One region of the Rossellomorea sp. ABR4_004 genome, then DNA from elsewhere that is predicted to be linked to it. Evidence: a T-box and tRNA genes for the amino acid it is inferred to sense, from the RefSeq annotation. Region 1 holds a T-box; the other regions hold tRNA genes.

Region 1 (7,458 bases):
TAAGAAGATTCCCCTTAAAGAGGTAGTGAAAAGAGCTGTCCTCATCACCATCGGGGCGATGATCATGGCGGTTGGCCTTGAAATATTTCTAGTTCCCAACCAGGTCATTGATGGAGGAATCGTTGGTGTCTCGATTATGCTCTCACATATTACAGGCGTTAAGCTTGGTCTTTTCATCTTTATCCTTAACATCCCCTTTTTCTTCATAGGTTATAAACAAATCGGAAAAACCTTCGCATTCTCTACACTATACGGAATTATCATACTATCGATTTCAACTACATTTCTTCATCCGGTAGCTGCCTTCACCCAGGACATTCTGCTGGCTTCTTTATTTGGAGGGATCGTTCTGGGAATAGGAGTGGGTATGGTCATTCGTTACGGCGGATCTCTTGATGGAACGGAAATCCTTGCTATTTTATCAAGTAAAAAGCTGCCCTTCTCTGTCGGTGAAATCATCATGTTCGTCAATCTGTTCATTTTGGCTTCCGCCGGATTTGTATTTAGCTGGGATAGAGCAATGTATTCACTTCTGGCCTATTACGTAGCTTTTAAAATGATAGATATTACGATTAAAGGACTGGATGAATCCAAATCGGTTTGGATCATAAGTGAAAACCACAAGGAAATCGGTGATGCCCTCTTACACCGACTGGGGAGAGGAGTGACCTATTTGAATGGTGAAGGTGCTTTTTCAGGAGATGATAAGAAAGTGATATTCTGCGTCATCACTCGTCTGGAGGAAGCGAAACTGAAAGACATCGTTGCAGAACATGATCCATCCGCCTTTCTTGCCATTGCTGATATAGCAGAGGTAAGAGGTGGGAGGTTTAAGAAGAAAGATATTCATTAGACATGAGAGAAAGCGCAGTGGAGGGAAGTCCCTATACTGTGCTTTTTATTGATTTAAAACTGAAAATTGAATTAGGCTCTTTTCGTGAACATTCAGACTAATAATATATTGGAAGTGCTCTGATAAGTAGCGTACATTTCCTTATTGTCGTCCCCTGGCGGTTATAGTATGATAAGCTAGATTATCACGATAGAGGGGGAAGAGAGTGATGAAAACCATGTTGCTTGTGCTAATTTGCACGTTTGGATGTTTCCAGCAGATATACGATATTCAGACTCATAGGGGAGAAGAAGTCATTCAGGATCAAGCTCAGATTGCCTATCTTGACGATGATTCTTTTTCATTAACTCCTTCTCTTGTGATGAAAAAAATAGAAGATAAAAGCAGAATGCCTTTTAATAGAAGTCTGCCTCAATTTCCTCCCACTCTTTCCAATGACGGACTATTTTCCCATTATCGTGGGGATTCAACCGGGTTTGGGGTCATCGTGAAATACCACTCCAACTATCTTTCATCTTAGTCATATTGACAACATGATTAAACGATAGAGGAGAAATGATAAATGGACTTCATCTTGTTAATAAAAGCATTTATATTGGGTATGGTCGAAGGGTTAACGGAGTTTGCGCCTGTATCTTCCACTGGCCATATGATAGTAGTAGACGATTTATGGATTCAATCGAAAGAAGTATTGGGTAAATATCCGGCAAATACATTCAAAGTTGTGATCCAACTAGGCTCAATTTTAGCAGTTGTCATTGTATTTAAAGAGAGATTTAAAGAATTACTCGGATTTAATCACCGTACCGCAAATAAATCGTCCAATTTAAAATTGACCCATATACTGGCTGGATTGATTCCTGCAGTGATTCTAGGCTTGTTATTTGAGGATTATATCGATGAGCATCTTTTTTCACTAAATACGGTTCTGGCGGGTTTAACAATCGGTGCTTTCCTCATGATTGCAGCGGATTTGTATCGTCCCAAGATCGTCACAGTGGAGAATGTGGATCAGATAACACATAAAAAAGCGCTGGTGATCGGGCTTATTCAATGCTTATCATTATGGCCAGGTTTTTCCCGGTCGGGATCGACCATTTCTGGAGGAGTTTTACTTGGATTAAGCTACCGGGCAGCATCAGATTTCACATTCATTATGGCGGTTCCGATAATGTTGGGAGCAAGTTCGCTTTCTCTTATGAAGAACTGGATGTATTTTACCCCTGAGTTTTTACCGTTTCTATTGGTTGGATTCTTAAGTGCGTTTCTATTTGCTTATCTGTCGATACACTTTTTTCTGAAGGTGATTAATAAAATCAAGCTAATACCTTTTGCGATCTACCGGCTTGTTCTAGTCGCGATTATTTTCCTTGTTTATATTTAAACACTCTTGACAGTTAGAAAATACTACCATATAATTTCAATAACAAATTTATTCTAAATTGAATATACTATACGAAAGCAAAGATGAGGACATGATTCATTCCGTTTTTTCTTGATCAGAGAGCAGGGTCACCGGCTGAGAGCCCTGAAGAGAAATGAATGATTTACCACCTCGGAGCTATTATGGTGAAATGCCAGTATCCATAATCGGGAAAACCGTTATCTTACTTAAGCGAAGAGTAATATCTTACACTTCTGAATTAGGGTGGAACCACGACCGCACTCGTCCCTTGGTTAGGGATGGGTGCGGTTTTTTTATTAATTGTATAATAAAGTGATGAAGAGGACACGAATCATTTCTTGTATTTCTTACCAGAGAACAGGGTCACATGGCTGAAAGCCCTGAAGAAAAGGAAGTGATTTACCACCTCGGAGCTATTATGGTGAAATGTCAGTATCCATAATCGGGAAAACCGTTATCAGCTTTGAGCGGAGGGCTTTAGTTTAGCACTTCGGAATTAGGGTGGTACCACGACCGCATTCGTCCCTTGACAGGGATGAATGCGGTTTTTTATATAAAAAAATTGATTAGGAGGAAACAAAATGTCAATTCAATCTGAAGTGGAAAAACGAAATCACAGGAAATTAGGTCAGGAGTTGGAGCTATTTGTATCGATGGAGGAGGCACCCGGCATGCCCTTTTATTTACCGAAAGGGATGCTATTACGAAATGAGTTAGAGGAATTTTGGAAGAGGGAACATCGAAAAGCTGGATACCAGGAGATTAGAACTCCCATTATGATGAAGCAGGAGCTATGGGAAAAGTCAGGTCACTGGGATCATTACCATGAGAATATGTATTTCTCAGAGGTAGATGATCAGAAATATGCGATAAAGCCAATGAGTTGTCCGGGAGCAGTCTTAATCTATAAAAGTAAAAGAAGAAGTTATAGGGAGTTACCCCTTCGATACGGTGAATTGGGATTAGTCCATCGGCATGAGCTGTCGGGTTCATTAAGTGGATTATTGAGAGTCCGTTCCTTCACTCAAGATGATGCTCATCTATTTGTAAGGGAAGATCAAATTCGGTCGGAGCTTCATAACGTATTGGATCTTATCGATCTTTTCTATAGCAAATTCGGGTTTGACTATAAAGTTGAGCTTTCGACTCGACCGGAAGATTTTATGGGCTCCGTTGAATTATGGGATCAAGCTGAAGGAGATTTGGAAGGTGTGTTGAAAGAGAGAGGAGTCAATTATCATGTTAATAAAGGAGACGGTGCTTTCTACGGGCCAAAAATAGACTTTCATCTATTGGATGTCATTGGGAGAAGCTGGCAATGTGGAACAGTTCAACTTGATTTCCAAATGCCTGAAAAATTTGAGTGTGAATATATCGGGGAAAACAATGGGACAGTCAGACCGATTATGATTCATCGAGCGATTTACGGTTCGATCGAACGCTTTATGGCAATCATCATTGAACATTTTGGAGGAGATTTTCCTCTTTGGTTAGCTCCCCATCAGGTCAAAATTCTTCCGATTTCCGACACACATTTCCAATATGCTCAACATGTGAAGTCTCAATTAGAAAGTGAAGGGTTTAGGGTAGAAGTCGATGATCGTGTAGAAAAAGTCGGTCTGAAAATCAGAGAAGCAGAGATGCAAAAAGTTCCTTATATGATGGTAATAGGAGATAAGGAGGTCGAGTGTGATACTATTTCGTTACGTAAGAGGAAGGAAGGAAATGTAGGTATGTTGAAGATAAGGGAGGTTATAGCGAAATTAAAAGAAGAGGTAAACGACTTGAGTAGTAAGGCGAATTAAATGAAACATCCCTTGAATATTTCCTGTATTTTCTATATAATGAGAAAAGGAAAATTCTGAATAGTGCGAGAGGGGGAGAAGCTATGTTAATCAATCGTCAATCATATTTCAGCATTTCTTCTCCTATAAAAAGAACTAAAAGGGTAGTCATTCCCTTTTTAGTTCTTTTTTTATGTCCAGGGGAGGAATAGTGATGAGATACAAGCGTGTGTTAATTAAATTAAGTGGTGGAGCGTTGGCGGATAAGGAAGGAAATAATTTTGGCACTGAAGAGCTTGATCACATTGCAGGCGAAATCATGTCAATCGTCAATATGGGAATTGAAGTTTCCTTAGTTGTGGGCGGTGGCAATATATTTCGAGGAAGTCTGGCAGATACTTGGGGAATAGAGCGAGTAGAAGCGGATAGTATCGGAACTCTCGGAACCATCATCAACAGTTTAATGCTTAGAGGTGTGTTGAAAAGTAAGACCGACAAAGAAGTTCGAGTGATGACTTCTATCCCTGTATCAACGGTTGCCGAACCATATATTCGCCTTCGTGCCGTTCACCATCTTGACAAAGGATACATTGTCATATTTGGTGGAGGAAACGGCCAACCCTTCGTAACGACTGATTACCCTAGCGTTCAGAGAGCCATCGAAACGAATAGTGAGGCCATCCTTGTAGCAAAGCAGGGAGTTGATGGTGTTTTCACATGTGACCCTAAACGGGATAAAAAGGCGAAGATGTACCATAATTTAAATTACGATGACGTTGTAACGAATAATATTAAAGTCATGGATCAATCAGCTCTACTGTTAGCAAGGGACTATAAACTCCCTGTACACATATTTAACTTTGACCAGGCAGGAATCATGGAGAAAATATGCTCAGGTGAGAAGTGGGGAACGCTGATCAACCATGAAGAGACAAGACTTTGATCATGGCCATTTCATTTACATAAATAAAGATGGGGGAACCTAAAGATGGATTTTTCTTTTCAAATCATAACTCAGGAGCAAGCTCAGCATATTGCCTACCAATGGAAATATGATGGTGAATACGCATTTTATGATCTTACAGCGGATGAAGAGGATTTGGCGGAATTTTTAGATGGAGGTCAGCGAGGAAATTCAACCTATGCTGTACTTGATCAAGGGGAAATGATTGGTTTTTACTCATTTAATGAATTAAATGAGTCGACTATTGATATCGGTTTAGGCATGCATCCGAATCTTACAGGAAAGGGAAAGGGCGAAGCGTTCACAAGGGCGGGGGTTGATTTCTCAATCGCGAAATATGCTCCTGAAACTTTGACTTTGTCCGTAGCGTCCTTCAATAATCGTGCCATCAAGGTGTATAAGAAAGTGGGTTTCGTACCCATTGGAACATTCATTCAAGAAACAAATGGAAGTCGCTATGAATTTATTAAAATGAGTTATCCTCTTAGTAAACAAAGAATAGGGAGACCATAATGGATATCAGGATTCATAACAGATTTGATCCGGATAAGATAGATGAGATACGTGAAGTGTATCAGTCAGCAGGGTGGTTGAAGCATTCAAATGAAGTAATTAACAAGGTTTTTCAAAAAAGTGATATAATAACTTTCGCAATAAGTGAGGGTAGGATCATTGGAGTTGGAAGAGCCCTTACGGATGGTGTATTCAATGCCGCAATATATGATGTGGTCGTTCATCTAGAGTATCAAAAAATTGGAATCGGCAGTCTCATCATGAGTGACCTTTTAGAGCAGTTAAAAGATGTTTCTTGCGTTCAATTAATCTCCACAACCGGTAATGAAGAGTTTTATAGAAAACATGGAATGAAGAAAATGAAAACGGGTATGGCTAGATATTTGAATTCAAGTTTGACGGCTGAGTATTTGGTTTAGAAGGCATTGAAGAAAAGAGACAGCCACGTGTGACTGTCTCTTTGTTTACACCATTTCCATATAGAGCTTTTCATACTGATTGGCCAAATCGAAGTCCAAATCTGTCAGGCCATTTTCACTCCAGGAAGTCAACTCTACAATAACCAATTTGTATTGAATCGTTATAAATGGATGGTGATTCACTTCCTCGGCTGTCTCTGCCAGCTTGTTGACAAACCGTATTCCTTCAAGGTAATCCTTGAACCGAAAGCGCCGTTCAATCCATTTCTCTTCTTTTAACTACCATTTCTTAAGAGTTTCAAGATTTTGAGAAATGGCAGCTTCACCCAACTTTTTCATATTGTAACTCCTTTCGTTCCATAAATGACATCAAGTCCATTTTGAATGAGACGTGCAAACCGATCCTGCTTACTTAAAGCATATAAGTCTTTCAGAAGGTCTTCCTTTAACTGAGACCCAGGCTCGTGAATCTGCAGTAGTTCAATCATTTCAAGTCTAAGCAGCCACTCTTCAGGGAAATTCTCTTTCAGCCTGCCTACTATACTATGAATAAGATCTCTTGAAAAGGCTAGTTCTCTCAGTTCTCTGACCTCTCTGAAGAGGCTGTCCAATGGTGTAAGATCATGAGATTCGCCATCCTTTTCTTCGATAAGAGGTGTGTCCCCGAAGAAAGCATCATAATCTGCCGCATGTGGCCGTGCTGAAACAATTTCACTGCCTACTGCCAAATCGTAAGTTCCCCATGAAGGGTGGAATAAAACGTGCTCACCCAATGTCACCATACATTCATCAATTGATATGAGAACAAGATGATGATGGTGAAAGACGAGGTTCGTCACATGTCCAGAGACTTCAATCCCACCATGAAATGTGATTTGCATCATTTTATTCATCTCAATACCAAGTTTCCTTAATTCCGCTTCGGTTTGGTTCTCAAGAATGGTACCATCCTCAAGGATACCAATAGGTGCACCGAAGCCATCAGCATGATGATCTGTCCCGTGATGATCCAGTTGATCGTTTTGGATGGAAAGTGATGTTGGTCCTACGGTTTTGACGTAGATAGCTTCACCATGCTCATTTTTAATGACTTCTTTGAAGATTCCGGTGACTTGTAATCCGGAATTGTATTCGATATGAGCAAGTTGATTCGAATGAATCGCTTTCTCAATAGCGTCTGTTCCACCCTTACGGAAAGCCATGGTCTCTCCGAATTTCTCGACTTCTTCAATGAGTTGTTCGAAACTTTCACAAACAAATAGTTGAGTTTGCATGGAGGTAACATCATAGCTGGTATGGATGGCGTCTTCGATGGAGAACGGCCTTTTGATCACTTCACTTGATAAACAGTGCTTGCTTTCTCCAACCGATGAAAGCAGTCCTGCACCGAAGATCTTCGGTTGATGAAAATCACCGATCAAACCGAATTCAACAGTCCACCAAAAGATTCGTGAAATTTGTTCTGCTTCAGAAAGACCGGAAACGGCCTCTTGCTTTTCAATTAACACCTGCTTTGCTTC
Region 2 (7,458 bases), on a different contig from region 1:
CCAGGCGGCTATCTGATGAAGTAAGTTACTGAAGCCTTTCCCATTGTACTTCCAGGCTTCTAGATCAAAATTATTTTGTACAGGTAAACCAAACGTCGTGAGGGGGAGCATGTAGTCATGGAGAAAGTTATCGATCAATCCAATTCCATAAAGAGGAGAGGGGGATACCATGATCAGGGATTCTCCTTTGTTCCATCCTGACGCTGCCAGTTTAGTCGAAATCCGGTTCCACCCCTCTCGATGAAGAAGGTTTGGACTATATCGTTCCTCGTCTATCCTTGTACCAACCTTCACAGGCTTTGGTTTATTTACATAACCGCGCTGGGTTCTGGTATCGAGAAAAACGGCTTTCGGGGTAGTGGGTGCGGTATAATGCCAAGAATCATAGTTCCAAAGGGAATGTATCCAGTTGGAGTGGGGGAGGGATCCAGGTTGTAGCGAATCAAAATAGGTTTGCATGGTTTGACCGAAATGGGTAAACGTATCAGGCTCATTCCCCCAACTTTGAAAAAGCCAGTAGGATGACAAACCGTTACTAATGACATGTCTCCCCAATGGAGCGTTCCATACACCCCTTTTCCAATCCTGTGTCAGATTCCAATCATCGGTTATATCATGGTCGTCAAACATCATATAGGTCGGTGTATTGGCTAATACTCTTCTGACAGAGTATAGACCTTCTTCCAGTTTAGTCAGTTCTTTCAACTGCTTTTGATAGCGTGCTTGAAGCTGTCGATATTCCGACTTATGCTCCTTGGTTTCTGGATCTTTAAAGACAAAATAGAATTCATTCTTATCCATTGCTTCTTGAAAGGTTTCGAACATTCCTTCCTTGTGTGCAAGTTCCCATAATGAGGGATTCCACGACAAAATATACATGGCTGCATAATCACTGAAGCTGAACAGATGATTGGCAGCTTTTCTGGACGTGAATTTGCAAAAGTGTTCCGTCATATATTGCCTGCCATTGATCTGCTTAAGTCCCTGCTTAAAAGGATCTTCTTTTAAGCGTGGTTCAATGGAACCAAGGTCTTCTTCTTGTCCCACCAGTTCTTTACCGAACCTTGTGATGATCTTAAATAGGGGATCTGCTACATCATCGGCATATATTTGATCTCCCATTAAAAATAGAGAGGATGGTCTATCGGCATTATTGAAGGTTGACGCAATGGTTTTATCCGCTTGAACCAATACATCTGTTCCAACACCGTGAAGCTTTCGACAGGATCCGTATAGAATATTCGATGTATTTCCTTCGTTCATATAAAAGGTTGGGTATGCGAGATTTTCGTAGACAATCGAGTGTGGATGAGTGGGGGAAAGTAAGTCAAAGCTGCCGAGGTCCAGTGTTTCCGCACTATTTTCAAACAATAAATTGTATCCCAGTAATTTATTAGTAGGAAAGGATCCGGCATGTGGAGATACGTTTATTATACTTATATATAAGTTCTTTCCTGCTTGTACCGTTTTCGTCTTAGTCTCACAGGCTATTCTTTTATAGTCATAAAGATGAGAATGGTCCCCTTGTTTAATCTTGAATAACTCTGCTTTAATATCATACGGCTTGCTCAATGCAATCCAAATAGAAGCTTGTGCAGTCTCCACCCGACGAACAATCGGCCCGCACAGTATCGTTGGAAGCTCCATGAATCCATCACCCCATTTATAATCTATTACCATCGTATTCAACTCCCAAAGAGATGGTGTAAACAAGCTTACACCTGAAAGTCCGTTCCTTATCACTTTAAAGCGAAAGGGACGGACCTCTTTTGGATATCTACATTTGAATTTATTGAGAAATACTAATTTCCAACTACACTATTCTTCATCATCCCTCTAAATTCCAATGCCCAAAGTTGGTTAGATATTAAAACGCTCTATATCTATGTTGATGAAAGAAAACAAGGCCTATCATTAACTGAAATGATGGAAGGAGATTAGTGGGAGTTGATCAATTTCACTAAATAGGGGAGGGATTATGAAAAGTTTTCACGATGAATTAGAAATCAATAATAAAATTGGAGAGATTATTAAATTCACTATTGATATAAACTTTAAATATGTGGTATATTCTTTTTCGGCTTACAAAAATATTAAGCTGAGTATCGTGAAAAAAGTTTTCGTTTTTTTGTTAACTAGAAGTTGACTTCTACGAAATTAGCTGATATAGTTATACATGTCCTTAAGCGGGACGCTTTAACAATACGGCCCATTGGTCAAGCGGTTAAGACACCGCCCTTTCACGGCGGTAACACGGGTTCGAATCCCGTATGGGTCACCAATATGGAGGATTAGCTCAGCTGGGAGAGCATCTGCCTTACAAGCAGAGGGTCGGCGGTTCGATCCCGTCATCCTCCACCAAGTTTCTTTACGAAAGTAAAGTAAACTTCATTTGATTTGCCCGTCAGCAAAATATCTTTCCTTGAACTGCTCTGGTGACCTGGATTCCCAATAAGTAGTTTTCATCTGAAATTAAACATGCCGGTGTAGCTCAACTGGTAGAGCAACTGACTTGTAATCAGTAGGTTGGGGGTTCAAGTCCTCTTGCCGGCACCATTTGGTTTTTTACAATAAAGATGAGCCATTAGCTCAGTTGGTAGAGCATCTGACTTTTAATCAGAGGGTCGAAGGTTCGAGTCCTTCATGGCTCACCAAAGATTTTCGTGAATGCGAAATATCTGAATTTTTTTATGCGGGTGTGGCGGAATTGGCAGACGCACCAGACTTAGGATCTGGCGCCGCAAGGCGTGGGGGTTCAAGTCCCTTCACCCGCACCATTTATTTGCGGAAGTAGTTCAGTGGTAGAACACCACCTTGCCAAGGTGGGGGTCGCGGGTTCGAATCCCGTCTTCCGCTCCAGACTTGCCGGGGTGGCGGAACTGGCAGACGCACAGGACTTAAAATCCTGCGGTAGGTGACTACCGTACCGGTTCGATTCCGGTCCTCGGCACCAAAGTTTTTTGCTTCAGCAAAATAACTTTCCTTGCTTAGTGTTTAATGAATTGTTTAGCGCCCGTAGCTCAATTGGATAGAGCGTTTGACTACGGATCAAAAGGTTAGGGGTTCGACTCCTCTCGGGCGCGCCATATATTTCGGGAAGTAGCTCAGCTTGGTAGAGCACTTGGTTTGGGACCAAGGGGTCGCAGGTTCGAATCCTGTCTTCCCGACCACCTTATTTGGGGCCTTAGCTCAGCTGGGAGAGCGCCTGCTTTGCACGCAGGAGGTCAGCGGTTCGATCCCGCTAGGCTCCACCAGGTTTTTTACGAGAGTAAACAAACCTCATTGAATCTTGCTTGATCAAGGTTCATATTGAATAGTAAACGTTTCGTGGCGGTGTAGCTCAGCTGGCTAGAGCGTACGGTTCATACCCGTGAGGTCGGGGGTTCGATCCCCTCCGCCGCTATTACTAAATACATGACGCACGATTATAAGGACCCTTAGCTCAGTTGGTTAGAGCAGACGGCTCATAACCGTCCGGTCGTAGGTTCGAGTCCTACAGGGTCCATTATACACGGAGGAATACCCAAGTCCGGCTGAAGGGATCGGTCTTGAAAACCGACAGGGGTGTAACAGCCCGCGGGGGTTCGAATCCCCCTTCCTCCTCCATATTTACCTTTACAATATTTATATCGTCGCGGGGTGGAGCAGTTCGGTAGCTCGTCGGGCTCATAACCCGAAGGTCGCAGGTTCAAATCCTGTCCCCGCAATACCATTTTTGACTCATTTTATGATTAGGCCATTACTAATTCTTGATGAGTCGCGCATGGATAGTTATTTTCGCTATCGCGAGGTAATGAAACCTATTTTACTGACGCAAAAAGCTTTGGTCCGGTAGTTCAGTTGGTTAGAATGCCTGCCTGTCACGCAGGAGGTCGCGGGTTCGAGTCCCGTCCGGACCGCCATTTTCAATTACTTAGTAATAAGAAGTTGGTAATTTGATAATTTAATCTTCTATATAATATGGCTCAGTAGCTCAGTTGGTAGAGCAATGGACTGAAAATCCATGTGTCGGCGGTTCGATTCCGTCCTGAGCCACCATTTATACTTAAGAGCCTTTAAGTATTTCTTTTATTTGGAGGGGTAGCGAAGTGGCTAAACGCGGCGGACTGTAAATCCGCTCCTTCGGGTTCGGCAGTTCGAATCTGCCCCCCTCCACCATTTTTAAATAAAACTCTCTATTATATAGGGGCATAGTTTAACGGTAGAACGAAGGTCTCCAAAACCTTTGGTGTGGGTTCGATTCCTACTGCCCCTGCCAAAGATATGTTAAACATGGCGATTGTGGCGAAGTGGTTAACGCACCTGATTGTGGTTCAGGCATTCGTGGGTTCGATTCCCATCAGTCGCCCTTTATATTGGGCTATAGCCAAGCGGTAAGGCATCGCACTTTGACTGCGACATGCGTTGGTTCGAATCCAGCTAGCCCAGCCAACGGCGGCATAGCCAAGTGGTAAGGCAGAGGTCTGCAAAACCTTTATCACCGGTTCAAATCCGGTTGCCGCCTCCAATGATTTATGCGGGTGTAGTTTAGTGGTAAAACCTCAGCCTTCCAAGCTGATGATGAGGGTTCGATTCCCTTCACCCGCTCCAACTATTTATGGGCCTATAGCTCAGCTGGTTAGAGCGCACGCCTGATAAGCGTGAGGTCGGTGGTTCGAGTCCACTTAGGCCCACCATAATATTATTCCGCAGTAGCTCAGTGGTAGAGCTATCGGCTGTTAACCGATCGGTCGCAAGTTCGAATCTTGCCTGCGGAGCCATTTTCTTCATTATAGAAAATGGAGTGGTTCTCAAATATTTTTTTGAGAAATTTTCAAAAAGAAGTTGACTTCTGCGAAGTCAACTGATAAAGTATTATTTGTTGCCATTAACGGACAATGAAAACACGACAAACTTGATCAAAACTTCTTGAAAAAAGTTATTGACACCAAGTTGATGAACGTGTAATGTAATAAGGGTCGCTTCAAACAGAAGCACTTACACATTGAACCTTGAAAACTGAACAAAACAAGACAATACGTCAACGTTAATTCTAGATTTATTTTTAAAGAGCTATTCAAACTTTTATCGGAGAGTTTGATCCTGGCTCAGGACGAACGCTGGCGGCGTGCCTAATACATGCAAGTCGAGCGGACTGATGGGAGCTTGCTCCCATCAGTCAGCGGCGGACGGGTGAGTAACACGTGGGTAACCTGCCTGTAAGACTGGGATAACTCCGGGAAACCGGGGCTAATACCGGATAACTCATTTCCTCGCATGAGGAAATGTTGAAAGGTGGCTTTTAGCTATCACTTACAGATGGACCCGCGGCGCATTAGCTAGTTGGTGAGGTAACGGCTCACCAAGGCGACGATGCGTAGCCGACCTGAGAGGGTGATCGGCCACACTGGGACTGAGACACGGCCCAGACTCCTACGGGAGGCAGCAGTAGGGAATCTTCCGCAATGGACGAAAGTCTGACGGAGCAACGCCGCGTGAGTGATGAAGGTTTTCGGATCGTAAAACTCTGTTGTTAGGGAAGAACAAGTACCGTTCGAATAGGGCGGTACCTTGACGGTACCTAACCAGAAAGCCACGGCTAACTACGTGCCAGCAGCCGCGGTAATACGTAGGTGGCAAGCGTTGTCCGGAATTATTGGGCGTAAAGCGCGCGCAGGTGGTTCCTTAAGTCTGATGTGAAAGCCCACGGCTCAACCGTGGAGGGTCATTGGAAACTGGGGGACTTGAGTGCAGAAGAGGAAAGTGGAATTCCAAGTGTAGCGGTGAAATGCGTAGATATTTGGAGGAACACCAGTGGCGAAGGCGACTTTCTGGTCTGTAACTGACACTGAGGCGCGAAAGCGTGGGGAGCAAACAGGATTAGATACCCTGGTAGTCCACGCCGTAAACGATGAGTGCTAAGTGTTAGGGGGTTTCCGCCCCTTAGTGCTGCAGCTAACGCATTAAGCACTCCGCCTGGGGAGTACGGTCGCAAGACTGAAACTCAAAGGAATTGACGGGGGCCCGCACAAGCGGTGGAGCATGTGGTTTAATTCGAAGCAACGCGAAGAACCTTACCAGGTCTTGACATCCTCTGACAACCCTAGAGATAGGGCTTTCCCCTTCGGGGGACAGAGTGACAGGTGGTGCATGGTTGTCGTCAGCTCGTGTCGTGAGATGTTGGGTTAAGTCCCGCAACGAGCGCAACCCTTGATCTTAGTTGCCAGCATTCAGTTGGGCACTCTAAGATGACTGCCGGTGACAAACCGGAGGAAGGTGGGGATGACGTCAAATCATCATGCCCCTTATGACCTGGGCTACACACGTGCTACAATGGACGGTACAAAGGGCAGCAAGACCGCGAGGTTTAGCCAATCCCATAAAACCGTTCTCAGTTCGGATTGTAGGCTGCAACTCGCCTACATGAAGCTGGAATCGCTAGTAATCGCGGATCAGCATGCCGCGGTGAATACGTTCCCGGGCCTTGTACACACCGCCCGTCACACCACGAGAGTTTGTAACACCCGAAGTCGGTGAGGTAACCTTTTGGAGCCAGCCGCCTAAGGTGGGACAGATGATTGGGGTGAAGTCGTAACAAGGTAGCCGTATCGGAAGGTGCGGCTGGATCACCTCCTTTCTAAGGAAGATTTAACTAAACGTTTGACACGTCGAAGTTTTGTTCAGTTTTGATGGTTTAATAAGGTTTTTTGCGAAAGCAAAATAACCGTCCATCAAAACTTTTTGTCTCTTACGAGATCAAAATGTGTTTGTTCTTTGAAAACTAGATAAAGATAAATTGATAGTCAAGAAATTACCGAGTATCGCCATTTTAGGTTTTAAACCTGATGTAACAACCAATTCGGTTAAGTTATGAAGGGCGCACGGTGGATGCCTTGGCACTAGGAGCCGACGAAGGACGGGACTAACACCGATATGCTTTGGGGAGCTGTAAGTGAGCTTTGATCCAGAGATTTCCGAATGGGGGAACCCATTGTTCGTAATGGAACAATATCCTTACTTGAATACATAGAGTATGGAAGGCAGACCCAGGGAACTGAAACATCTAAGTACCTGGAGGAAGAGAAAGCAATTGCGATTCCCTGAGTAGCGGCGAGCGAAACGGGATGTAGCCCAAACCAAGAGGCTTGCCTCTTGGGGTTGTAGGACACTCTATACGGAGTTACAAAGGAATGAAGTAGACGAAGAAGTCTGGAAAGGCTCGTCAAAGAAGGTAACAACCCTGTAGTTGAAACTTCATTCCCTCTTGAGTGGATCCTGAGTACGGCGGGACACGTGAAATCCCGTCGGAAGCTGGGAGGACCATCTCCCAAGGCTAAATACTCCCTAGTGACCGATAGTGAACCAGTACCGTGAGGGAAAGGTGAAAAGCACCCCGGAAGGGGAGTGAAATAGAACCTGAAACCGTGTGCCTACAAGTAGTCAGAGCCCGTTAACGGGTGATGGCGTGCCTTTTGTAGA
Region 3 (7,458 bases), on a different contig from region 1:
CTAAGGTTTCCTGAGGAAGGCTCGTCCGCTCAGGGTTAGTCGGGACCTAAGTCGAGGCCGATAGGCGTAGACGATGGACAACAGGTTGATATTCCTGTACCACCTCTTTTCCGTTTGAGCAATGGGGGGACGCAGGAGGATAGGGTAAGCGCACTGCTGGATATGTGCGTCTAAGCAGTTAGGCTGATGATGAGGCAAATCCCATCATCGCATAAGGCTGAGCTGTGATAGCGAGCGAATTATAGTAGCGAAGTTCCTGATTCCACACTGCCAAGAAAAGCCTCTAGCGAGGAAAAAGGTGCCCGTACCGCAAACCGACACAGGTAGGCGAGGAGAGAATCCTAAGGTGAGCGAGAGAACTCTCGTTAAGGAACTCGGCAAAATGACCCCGTAACTTCGGGAGAAGGGGTGCTCTGGTAGGGTGCAAGCCCGAGAGAGCCGCAGTGAATAGGCCCAGGCGACTGTTTAGCAAAAACACAGGTCTCTGCGAAGCCGTAAGGCGAAGTATAGGGGCTGACGCCTGCCCGGTGCTGGAAGGTTAAGAGGAGTGCTTAGCGCAAGCGAAGGTGCGAATCGAAGCCCCAGTAAACGGCGGCCGTAACTATAACGGTCCTAAGGTAGCGAAATTCCTTGTCGGGTAAGTTCCGACCCGCACGAAAGGCGTAACGATCTGGGCACTGTCTCAACGAGAGACTCGGTGAAATTATAGTACCTGTGAAGATGCAGGTTACCCGCGACAGGACGGAAAGACCCCGTGGAGCTTTACTGTAGCCTGATATTGAATTTTGGTACAGCTTGTACAGGATAGGTAGGAGCCTTGGAAGCCGGAGCGCCAGCTTCGGTGGAGGCATCGGTGGGATACTACCCTGGCTGTATTGAAATTCTAACCCGCGCCCCTTATCGGGGTGGGAGACAGTGTCAGGTGGGCAGTTTGACTGGGGCGGTCGCCTCCTAAAGAGTAACGGAGGCGCCCAAAGGTTCCCTCAGAATGGTTGGAAATCATTCGCAGAGTGTAAAGGCACAAGGGAGCTTGACTGCGAGACCTACAAGTCGAGCAGGGACGAAAGTCGGGCTTAGTGATCCGGTGGTTCCGCATGGAAGGGCCATCGCTCAACGGATAAAAGCTACCCCGGGGATAACAGGCTTATCTCCCCCAAGAGTCCACATCGACGGGGAGGTTTGGCACCTCGATGTCGGCTCATCGCATCCTGGGGCTGTAGTCGGTCCCAAGGGTTGGGCTGTTCGCCCATTAAAGCGGTACGCGAGCTGGGTTCAGAACGTCGTGAGACAGTTCGGTCCCTATCCGTCGTGGGCGCAGGAAATTTGAGAGGAGCTGTCCTTAGTACGAGAGGACCGGGATGGACGCACCGCTGGTGTACCAGTTGTCTTGCCAAAGGCATCGCTGGGTAGCTATGTGCGGAAGGGATAAGTGCTGAAAGCATCTAAGCATGAAGCCCCCCTCGAGATGAGATTTCCCATCACGTATGTGAGTAAGATCCCTAGAAGATGACTAGGTAGATAGGTCAGAGATGGAAGCATGGCGACATGTGGAGTTGACTGATACTAATCGATCGAGGACTTAACCACACTATAAAGCGGAGGCGGCTTGAACAGAGACGACAAGCATTTCTGGGCAATCAGAAGAGGGTGCCTTTTACCCTCAGCTGATTGAACTGAAATGACCTCGAGTCTCTAGCCGCCGGAGCTGGAATGGTATCTGCTTGAAGAAGTAGGTGCAACAATTGGTCGATATTCGGCTTTCTTGACATCAATTCTTTATCTAGTTTTCAGGGAATAAATTTTATACGAAAATATAAAAAAGCCTTGAAAAATTATATCTACACGATATAATAATACTTGTCCTTAAAAAAGAGACAAGAAATAGTCTGGTGACAATGGCGAAGAGGTCACACCCGTTCCCATGCCGAACACGGAAGTTAAGCTCTTCAGCGCCGATGGTAGTTGGGGGATCTCCCCCTGTGAGAGTAGGACGTCGCCAGGCTTTATATTTTGGAGGATTAGCTCAGCTGGGAGAGCATCTGCCTTACAAGCAGAGGGTCGGCGGTTCGATCCCGTCATCCTCCACCAAGTTTTTTTACGAAAGTAAAATAAACTTCATTTTATTTTTGCGTCAACAAAATATCTCTCCTTAAATTTTCTTATATGAAAACCAATCATACATGCCGGTGTAGCTCAACTGGTAGAGCAACTGACTTGTAATCAGTAGGTTGGGGGTTCAAGTCCTCTTGCCGGCACCATTTTGGTCTTAATATCATCTTTATTAAGATGAGCCATTAGCTCAGTTGGTAGAGCATCTGACTTTTAATCAGAGGGTCGAAGGTTCGAGTCCTTCATGGCTCACCAAAGATTTTTGCACAGCAAAATATCTTACCATTTATATCATGCGGGTGTGGCGGAATTGGCAGACGCACCAGACTTAGGATCTGGCGCCGCAAGGCGTGGGGGTTCAAGTCCCTTCACCCGCACCATTCATTTTGCGGAAGTAGTTCAGTGGTAGAACACCACCTTGCCAAGGTGGGGGTCGCGGGTTCGAATCCCGTCTTCCGCTCCAGAAGATTTTATGCCGGGGTGGCGGAACTGGCAGACGCACAGGACTTAAAATCCTGCGGTAGGTGACTACCGTACCGGTTCGATTCCGGTCCTCGGCACCAAAGATTTTTGCGCTAGCAAAAAATCTTTCCTTGATTTGCACCAGCAGATAAGGAAAAATAATAAAATTATGCGCCCGTAGCTCAATTGGATAGAGCGTTTGACTACGGATCAAAAGGTTAGGGGTTCGACTCCTCTCGGGCGCGCCATATTATCGGGAAGTAGCTCAGCTTGGTAGAGCACTTGGTTTGGGACCAAGGGGTCGCAGGTTCGAATCCTGTCTTCCCGACCACTTCTTGGGGCCTTAGCTCAGCTGGGAGAGCGCCTGCTTTGCACGCAGGAGGTCAGCGGTTCGATCCCGCTAGGCTCCACCAATTTTTCTGTGAAAGCAGAATCAACATTGATTTTCGAGAAATCATCTATCAATTAATTTGATAAAAAATGTATCTTGGCGGTGTAGCTCAGCTGGCTAGAGCGTACGGTTCATACCCGTGAGGTCGGGGGTTCGATCCCCTCCGCCGCTACCAATAGGGACCTTTAGCTCAGTTGGTTAGAGCAGACGGCTCATAACCGTCCGGTCGTAGGTTCGAGTCCTACAAGGTCCACCAAGTACCATTTCAATACGGAGGAATACCCAAGTCCGGCTGAAGGGATCGGTCTTGAAAACCGACAGGGGTGTCAAAGCCCGCAGGGGTTCGAATCCCCTTTCCTCCTCCATTTTCTCTTTAAATCTTATATCGTCGCGGGGTGGAGCAGTTCGGTAGCTCGTCGGGCTCATAACCCGAAGGTCGCAGGTTCAAATCCTGTCCCCGCAATACCATTTTTGACTCGGTTTTATAAAGGGTTATCAATAATCCTTTATGAGTCACGCATGGATAGTTATTTTGACTAACGTCAAGGTAATGAAACCTATTTTGCTTACGCAAAAAGCTTTGGTCCGGTAGTTCAGTTGGTTAGAATGCCTGCCTGTCACGCAGGAGGTCGCGGGTTCGAGTCCCGTCCGGACCGCCATTTTCTTTTTATAAGATGATGGTTCATAATTGAATACTTTACTTCAAGTAAGGCTCAGTAGCTCAGTTGGTAGAGCAATGGACTGAAAATCCATGTGTCGGCGGTTCGATTCCGTCCTGAGCCACCATTTTCTATTTGAAGACATTATGGCGATTGTGGCGAAGTGGTTAACGCACCTGATTGTGGTTCAGGCATTCGTGGGTTCGATTCCCATCAGTCGCCCCATATTCTCTTATATAAATCGTGCGGGTGTAGTTTAGTGGTAAAACCTCAGCCTTCCAAGCTGATGATGAGGGTTCGATTCCCTTCACCCGCTCCAATTATTACTCTTAATGGGCCTATAGCTCAGCTGGTTAGAGCGCACGCCTGATAAGCGTGAGGTCGGTGGTTCGAGTCCACTTAGGCCCACCATTTCATTATTCCGCAGTAGCTCAGTGGTAGAGCTATCGGCTGTTAACCGATCGGTCGCAAGTTCGAATCTTGCCTGCGGAGCCAATCATATGGGGAAGTACTCAAGTGGCTGAAGAGGCGCCCCTGCTAAGGGTGTAGGTCGGGCAACCGGCGCGAGGGTTCAAATCCCTCCTTCTCCGCCATATTATGGCCCATTGGTCAAGCGGTTAAGACACCGCCCTTTCACGGCGGTAACACGGGTTCGAATCCCGTATGGGTCATCTGAAAAAAGACTATCATTTTTGATAGTCTTTTTTTGTTATACAAAGTAGAATGGGTGGTCATTTTATTAAAAATAAACTAATAACACAACTAAATGAAGCAATTTAATTGAAAATGTAGTCGGGATTGGGACTATAATTGCGGTTTTACATAAGAAAGCATGTTACTACTTCTGTAAGAGGGATATATTATCGACATTGCTCGCTTTATTATCGACTTTCCAACATATATTATCGACTTTCCAACATATATTATCGACTTTGATCACTTTATTATCAACTTCTACCCTCTTCTTTTCAGCTCTAATTTTTCAATACAACAAACGGAGGATATGAGAGAACAGGTCCTCGAAGAATAAAATACATCAACTACCTCTTAATCTCCCTATTAATCTTCTTAAAGTATTCAGTAACCCTCATGAATGATTTCTTCTTTATTGTCCATTAAAACAGGTTTCATCTTTCCTAAGCATGCAGCAACTGCCAGATTGATCATCCATTCCTAATCGCTCCTCCATTCGACACCGCCATCCTTCTCACAACTAGCCAAAAACGATACAAAATACCGTAATCCTTCTGCATTTCCCGCTAATTTCACTATTTTTCATTTAAAAACTTTCGACAAATTCCGCTATGAATTCAACACGTTTCCCCTATGTTCTTCCAATGTAAACCTTATCATTTAGTAATAATTCCCAAAAGAGAACCGTTTTATCATATGCATGTAGGAAATTGTCGTAATTGAGCGACGATTATAAAGAGGATTTTGATGAAGTTGAAAGAAAATAGTAAGTAGATTGAAAAATGTAGGTGAGATGATGAACGCAATGACCATATCAGATTATGATGTTTTTTTGTTTCATGAGGGAAATTTACAGCAGGCCTATCAGTTTATGGGTTCACATGTGAGAAGAGATTCCACTGGGACCTATACAGAATTTTGCGTTTGGGCACCGAAAGCAAGACATGTTTCATTAGTTGGATCGTTTAATCATTGGAATGGAGCAGGGTATGAACTTACACGGCGGAATAACGAAGGTTTATGGACCATTCGCATTGATGGGAATCTTTCGGGTGAAACGTATAAGTACGAGATTACCACTCAATCAGGGTTGAAGAAGCTGAAGGCGGATCCATATGGGTTTGCTTCTGAGAGGCGTCCAAATACTGCAAGCGTGGTGTATGAGCTGCAGGGATTTTCTTGGGAGGATGAGAAGTGGCTGGAGGATCGAGCCAGTTCGACGGTCTATGACAAGCCTATGGCGATTTATGAAGTGCATTTGGGCACATGGAAGAAGAAAGCGGGTAAGTTTCTTTCTTATAAGGAATTAGCTCAGCAATTAATTCCCCATGTGAAAGAACAAGGATTCACACATATTGAGTTGCTGCCTGTCACGGAGCATCCGTTTGATCGTTCTTGGGGGTATCAAGGTACTGGTTATTATTCTCCGACTAGTCGCTACGGCTCACCTCATGAATTGATGGCGTTCGTAAATGAATGTCATTTACATAATATTGGCGTGATTCTGGATTGGGTCCCGGGTCATTTTTGTAAAGATGCCCACGGGTTATATGAATTTGATGGTTCGTTTGCTTATGAGTATGGAGAGGAACGGGACCGTGAGAATTATACGTGGGGAACGGCAAATTTTGATTTAGGCAAGGGGGAAGTGAGAAGCTTCCTGATTTCGAATGCACGTTTCTGGATGGATCTATATCATATTGATGGTTTCCGGATTGATGCAGTGGCCAATATTATTTATTGGGCAAACCAGGGAGAGCTCGCTCCTAATGAGGGAGCCTTACAGTTTCTGAAAAATTTGAATAAGGCTGTTTTTGAGTATGACTCTTCGATATTGATGATAGCAGAGGATTCTACAGACTGGCCACAGGTGACGTCCCCTGTCCACTATGGAGGACTTGGCTTTAATTATAAGTGGAATATGGGATGGATGAATGACGTCCTTAAATATATGGAAACAGATACGTCTGAAAGGAGACATGTACATTCTCTTATAACATTTTCGTTGTTATATGCGTATTCAGAGAATTATGTGCTTCCGTTTTCCCATGACGAGGTGGTACATGGGAAGAAGTCATTATTGAATAAAATGCCCGGTGATTACTGGCAGAAATTCGCTCAATACAGGCTGCTACTGAGCTATATGATGGCTCATCCGGGTAAGAAGCTTCTGTTTATGGGAAGTGAACTTGCACCGTTTTCAGAGTGGAAGGATTTAGAGGAGCTGGATTGGCACTTATTGGATTACGAATTTCATCACAAATTCAATTCATATTTTAAAGAGCTTATGCATTTATATAAAGGTGCTGAACCATTATTCCAAATGGATCATCGTTCAGAAGGATTTGAATGGGTGGATGTGGATAATAGAGAGCAGCAGATTTTCTCTTTTATCAGAAATGGGAAAGAGAAAGGGGATCATCTTGTAGTGATCTGTAATTTCAGCCCTCATGTGTATCACCACTATAAGGTGGGTGTAAATAAGGTTTCTTCTTATGAAGAAATTTGGAATAGCGATGATGAACGATTTGGTGGATCTCATCAGGTGAATCCGTTGCCTCTAACTGTACACAATGAGCCGTACCATGGAAGAGATGGATATGTGGAAATGACGATCCCGCCATACGCAGCCGTTTATTTAAAACCAATAGATTGAAAGGGGAGAGAAAAGGATGGGAAAAGGTAGATGTGTAGCGATGTTATTAGCAGGTGGAAAAGGGAGCCGGTTAAGCTCATTGACAAAGAGCCTGGCAAAACCAGCCGTACCGTTTGGAGGGAAATACCGCATTATTGATTTCACATTGAGCAATTGTACTAACTCCGGGATTGATACGGTAGGGGTCCTTACTCAGTACCAACCTTTAGTACTGAATTCTTATATCGGAATTGGAAGTGCATGGGATCTTGATCGTAAAAATGGTGGAGTGACCGTACTGCCGCCTTATGCGGAATCATCAGAGATGCGCTGGTATACGGGAACGGCCAGTGCAATCTATCAAAATATGAATTATCTTGAGCAATATGATCCTGAATATGTACTGATTCTATCTGGAGATCACATTTACAAGATGGATTACAGCAAAATGCTTGATTATCACATTGAGAAGAAAGCGGATGTCTCGATTTCTGTAGTTGAAGTAGGCT

Evidence for each region. A T-box is a leader RNA that pairs with one kind of tRNA and senses whether it is charged. The one in region 1 lies ahead of thrS (threonine--tRNA ligase), so its partner is inferred to be a tRNA-Thr.
Region 2: it has a tRNA-Thr gene. The T-box ahead of thrS (threonine--tRNA ligase) is inferred to sense a tRNA for this amino acid. The anticodon was not compared.
Region 3: it has a tRNA-Thr gene. The T-box ahead of thrS (threonine--tRNA ligase) is inferred to sense a tRNA for this amino acid. The anticodon was not compared.

The regions. Positions count from the first base shown of each region.
Region 1 covers NZ_JBSWVM010000003.1:62,154-69,611, reverse strand. Annotated here, with positions in the region: gene ACXAF2_RS17430 (YitT family protein) at 1-853, shown strand, start outside; gene ACXAF2_RS17425 (hypothetical protein) at 1,059-1,373, shown strand; gene ACXAF2_RS17420 (undecaprenyl-diphosphate phosphatase) at 1,416-2,237, shown strand; T-box leader at 2,309-2,530, shown strand; T-box leader at 2,565-2,788, shown strand; gene thrS (threonine--tRNA ligase) at 2,840-4,063, shown strand; gene pyrH (UMP kinase) at 4,257-4,985, shown strand; gene ACXAF2_RS17405 (GNAT family N-acetyltransferase) at 5,031-5,519, shown strand; gene ACXAF2_RS17400 (GNAT family N-acetyltransferase) at 5,519-5,938, shown strand; gene ACXAF2_RS17395 (4a-hydroxytetrahydrobiopterin dehydratase) at 5,984-6,199, opposite strand; gene ACXAF2_RS17390 (aromatic amino acid hydroxylase) at 6,274-7,458, opposite strand, start outside.
Region 2 covers NZ_JBSWVM010000001.1:1,905,088-1,912,545, reverse strand. Annotated here, with positions in the region: gene ACXAF2_RS09870 (metallophosphoesterase family protein) at 1-1,680, opposite strand, end outside; tRNA gene ACXAF2_RS09865 (tRNA-Glu) at 2,207-2,281, shown strand; tRNA gene ACXAF2_RS09860 (tRNA-Val) at 2,286-2,361, shown strand; tRNA gene ACXAF2_RS09855 (tRNA-Thr) at 2,481-2,556, shown strand; tRNA gene ACXAF2_RS09850 (tRNA-Lys) at 2,579-2,654, shown strand; tRNA gene ACXAF2_RS09845 (tRNA-Leu) at 2,693-2,777, shown strand; tRNA gene ACXAF2_RS09840 (tRNA-Gly) at 2,785-2,859, shown strand; tRNA gene ACXAF2_RS09835 (tRNA-Leu) at 2,865-2,953, shown strand; tRNA gene ACXAF2_RS09830 (tRNA-Arg) at 3,010-3,086, shown strand; tRNA gene ACXAF2_RS09825 (tRNA-Pro) at 3,094-3,170, shown strand; tRNA gene ACXAF2_RS09820 (tRNA-Ala) at 3,179-3,254, shown strand; tRNA gene ACXAF2_RS09815 (tRNA-Met) at 3,330-3,403, shown strand; tRNA gene ACXAF2_RS09810 (tRNA-Ile) at 3,432-3,505, shown strand; tRNA gene ACXAF2_RS09805 (tRNA-Ser) at 3,514-3,606, shown strand; tRNA gene ACXAF2_RS09800 (tRNA-Met) at 3,634-3,707, shown strand; tRNA gene ACXAF2_RS09795 (tRNA-Asp) at 3,826-3,902, shown strand; tRNA gene ACXAF2_RS09790 (tRNA-Phe) at 3,963-4,038, shown strand; tRNA gene ACXAF2_RS09785 (tRNA-Tyr) at 4,075-4,158, shown strand; tRNA gene ACXAF2_RS09780 (tRNA-Trp) at 4,185-4,258, shown strand; tRNA gene ACXAF2_RS09775 (tRNA-His) at 4,276-4,348, shown strand; tRNA gene ACXAF2_RS09770 (tRNA-Gln) at 4,357-4,431, shown strand; tRNA gene ACXAF2_RS09765 (tRNA-Cys) at 4,434-4,507, shown strand; tRNA gene ACXAF2_RS09760 (tRNA-Gly) at 4,517-4,590, shown strand; tRNA gene ACXAF2_RS09755 (tRNA-Ile) at 4,600-4,676, shown strand; tRNA gene ACXAF2_RS09750 (tRNA-Asn) at 4,686-4,760, shown strand; rRNA gene ACXAF2_RS09745 (16S ribosomal RNA) at 5,065-6,616, shown strand; rRNA gene ACXAF2_RS09740 (23S ribosomal RNA) at 6,841-7,458, shown strand, end outside.
Region 3 covers NZ_JBSWVM010000001.1:1,420,412-1,427,869, reverse strand. Annotated here, with positions in the region: rRNA gene ACXAF2_RS07570 (23S ribosomal RNA) at 1-1,587, shown strand, start outside; rRNA gene rrf (5S ribosomal RNA) at 1,886-2,002, shown strand; tRNA gene ACXAF2_RS07560 (tRNA-Val) at 2,013-2,088, shown strand; tRNA gene ACXAF2_RS07555 (tRNA-Thr) at 2,183-2,258, shown strand; tRNA gene ACXAF2_RS07550 (tRNA-Lys) at 2,289-2,364, shown strand; tRNA gene ACXAF2_RS07545 (tRNA-Leu) at 2,405-2,489, shown strand; tRNA gene ACXAF2_RS07540 (tRNA-Gly) at 2,498-2,572, shown strand; tRNA gene ACXAF2_RS07535 (tRNA-Leu) at 2,584-2,672, shown strand; tRNA gene ACXAF2_RS07530 (tRNA-Arg) at 2,743-2,819, shown strand; tRNA gene ACXAF2_RS07525 (tRNA-Pro) at 2,826-2,902, shown strand; tRNA gene ACXAF2_RS07520 (tRNA-Ala) at 2,909-2,984, shown strand; tRNA gene ACXAF2_RS07515 (tRNA-Met) at 3,061-3,137, shown strand; tRNA gene ACXAF2_RS07510 (tRNA-Ile) at 3,142-3,218, shown strand; tRNA gene ACXAF2_RS07505 (tRNA-Ser) at 3,235-3,327, shown strand; tRNA gene ACXAF2_RS07500 (tRNA-Met) at 3,352-3,425, shown strand; tRNA gene ACXAF2_RS07495 (tRNA-Asp) at 3,545-3,621, shown strand; tRNA gene ACXAF2_RS07490 (tRNA-Phe) at 3,673-3,748, shown strand; tRNA gene ACXAF2_RS07485 (tRNA-His) at 3,771-3,846, shown strand; tRNA gene ACXAF2_RS07480 (tRNA-Gly) at 3,867-3,940, shown strand; tRNA gene ACXAF2_RS07475 (tRNA-Ile) at 3,956-4,032, shown strand; tRNA gene ACXAF2_RS07470 (tRNA-Asn) at 4,042-4,116, shown strand; tRNA gene ACXAF2_RS07465 (tRNA-Ser) at 4,124-4,214, shown strand; tRNA gene ACXAF2_RS07460 (tRNA-Glu) at 4,221-4,292, shown strand; partial or broken gene glgB (1,4-alpha-glucan branching enzyme) at 5,111-7,108, shown strand; gene ACXAF2_RS07450 (glucose-1-phosphate adenylyltransferase) at 7,011-7,458, shown strand, end outside.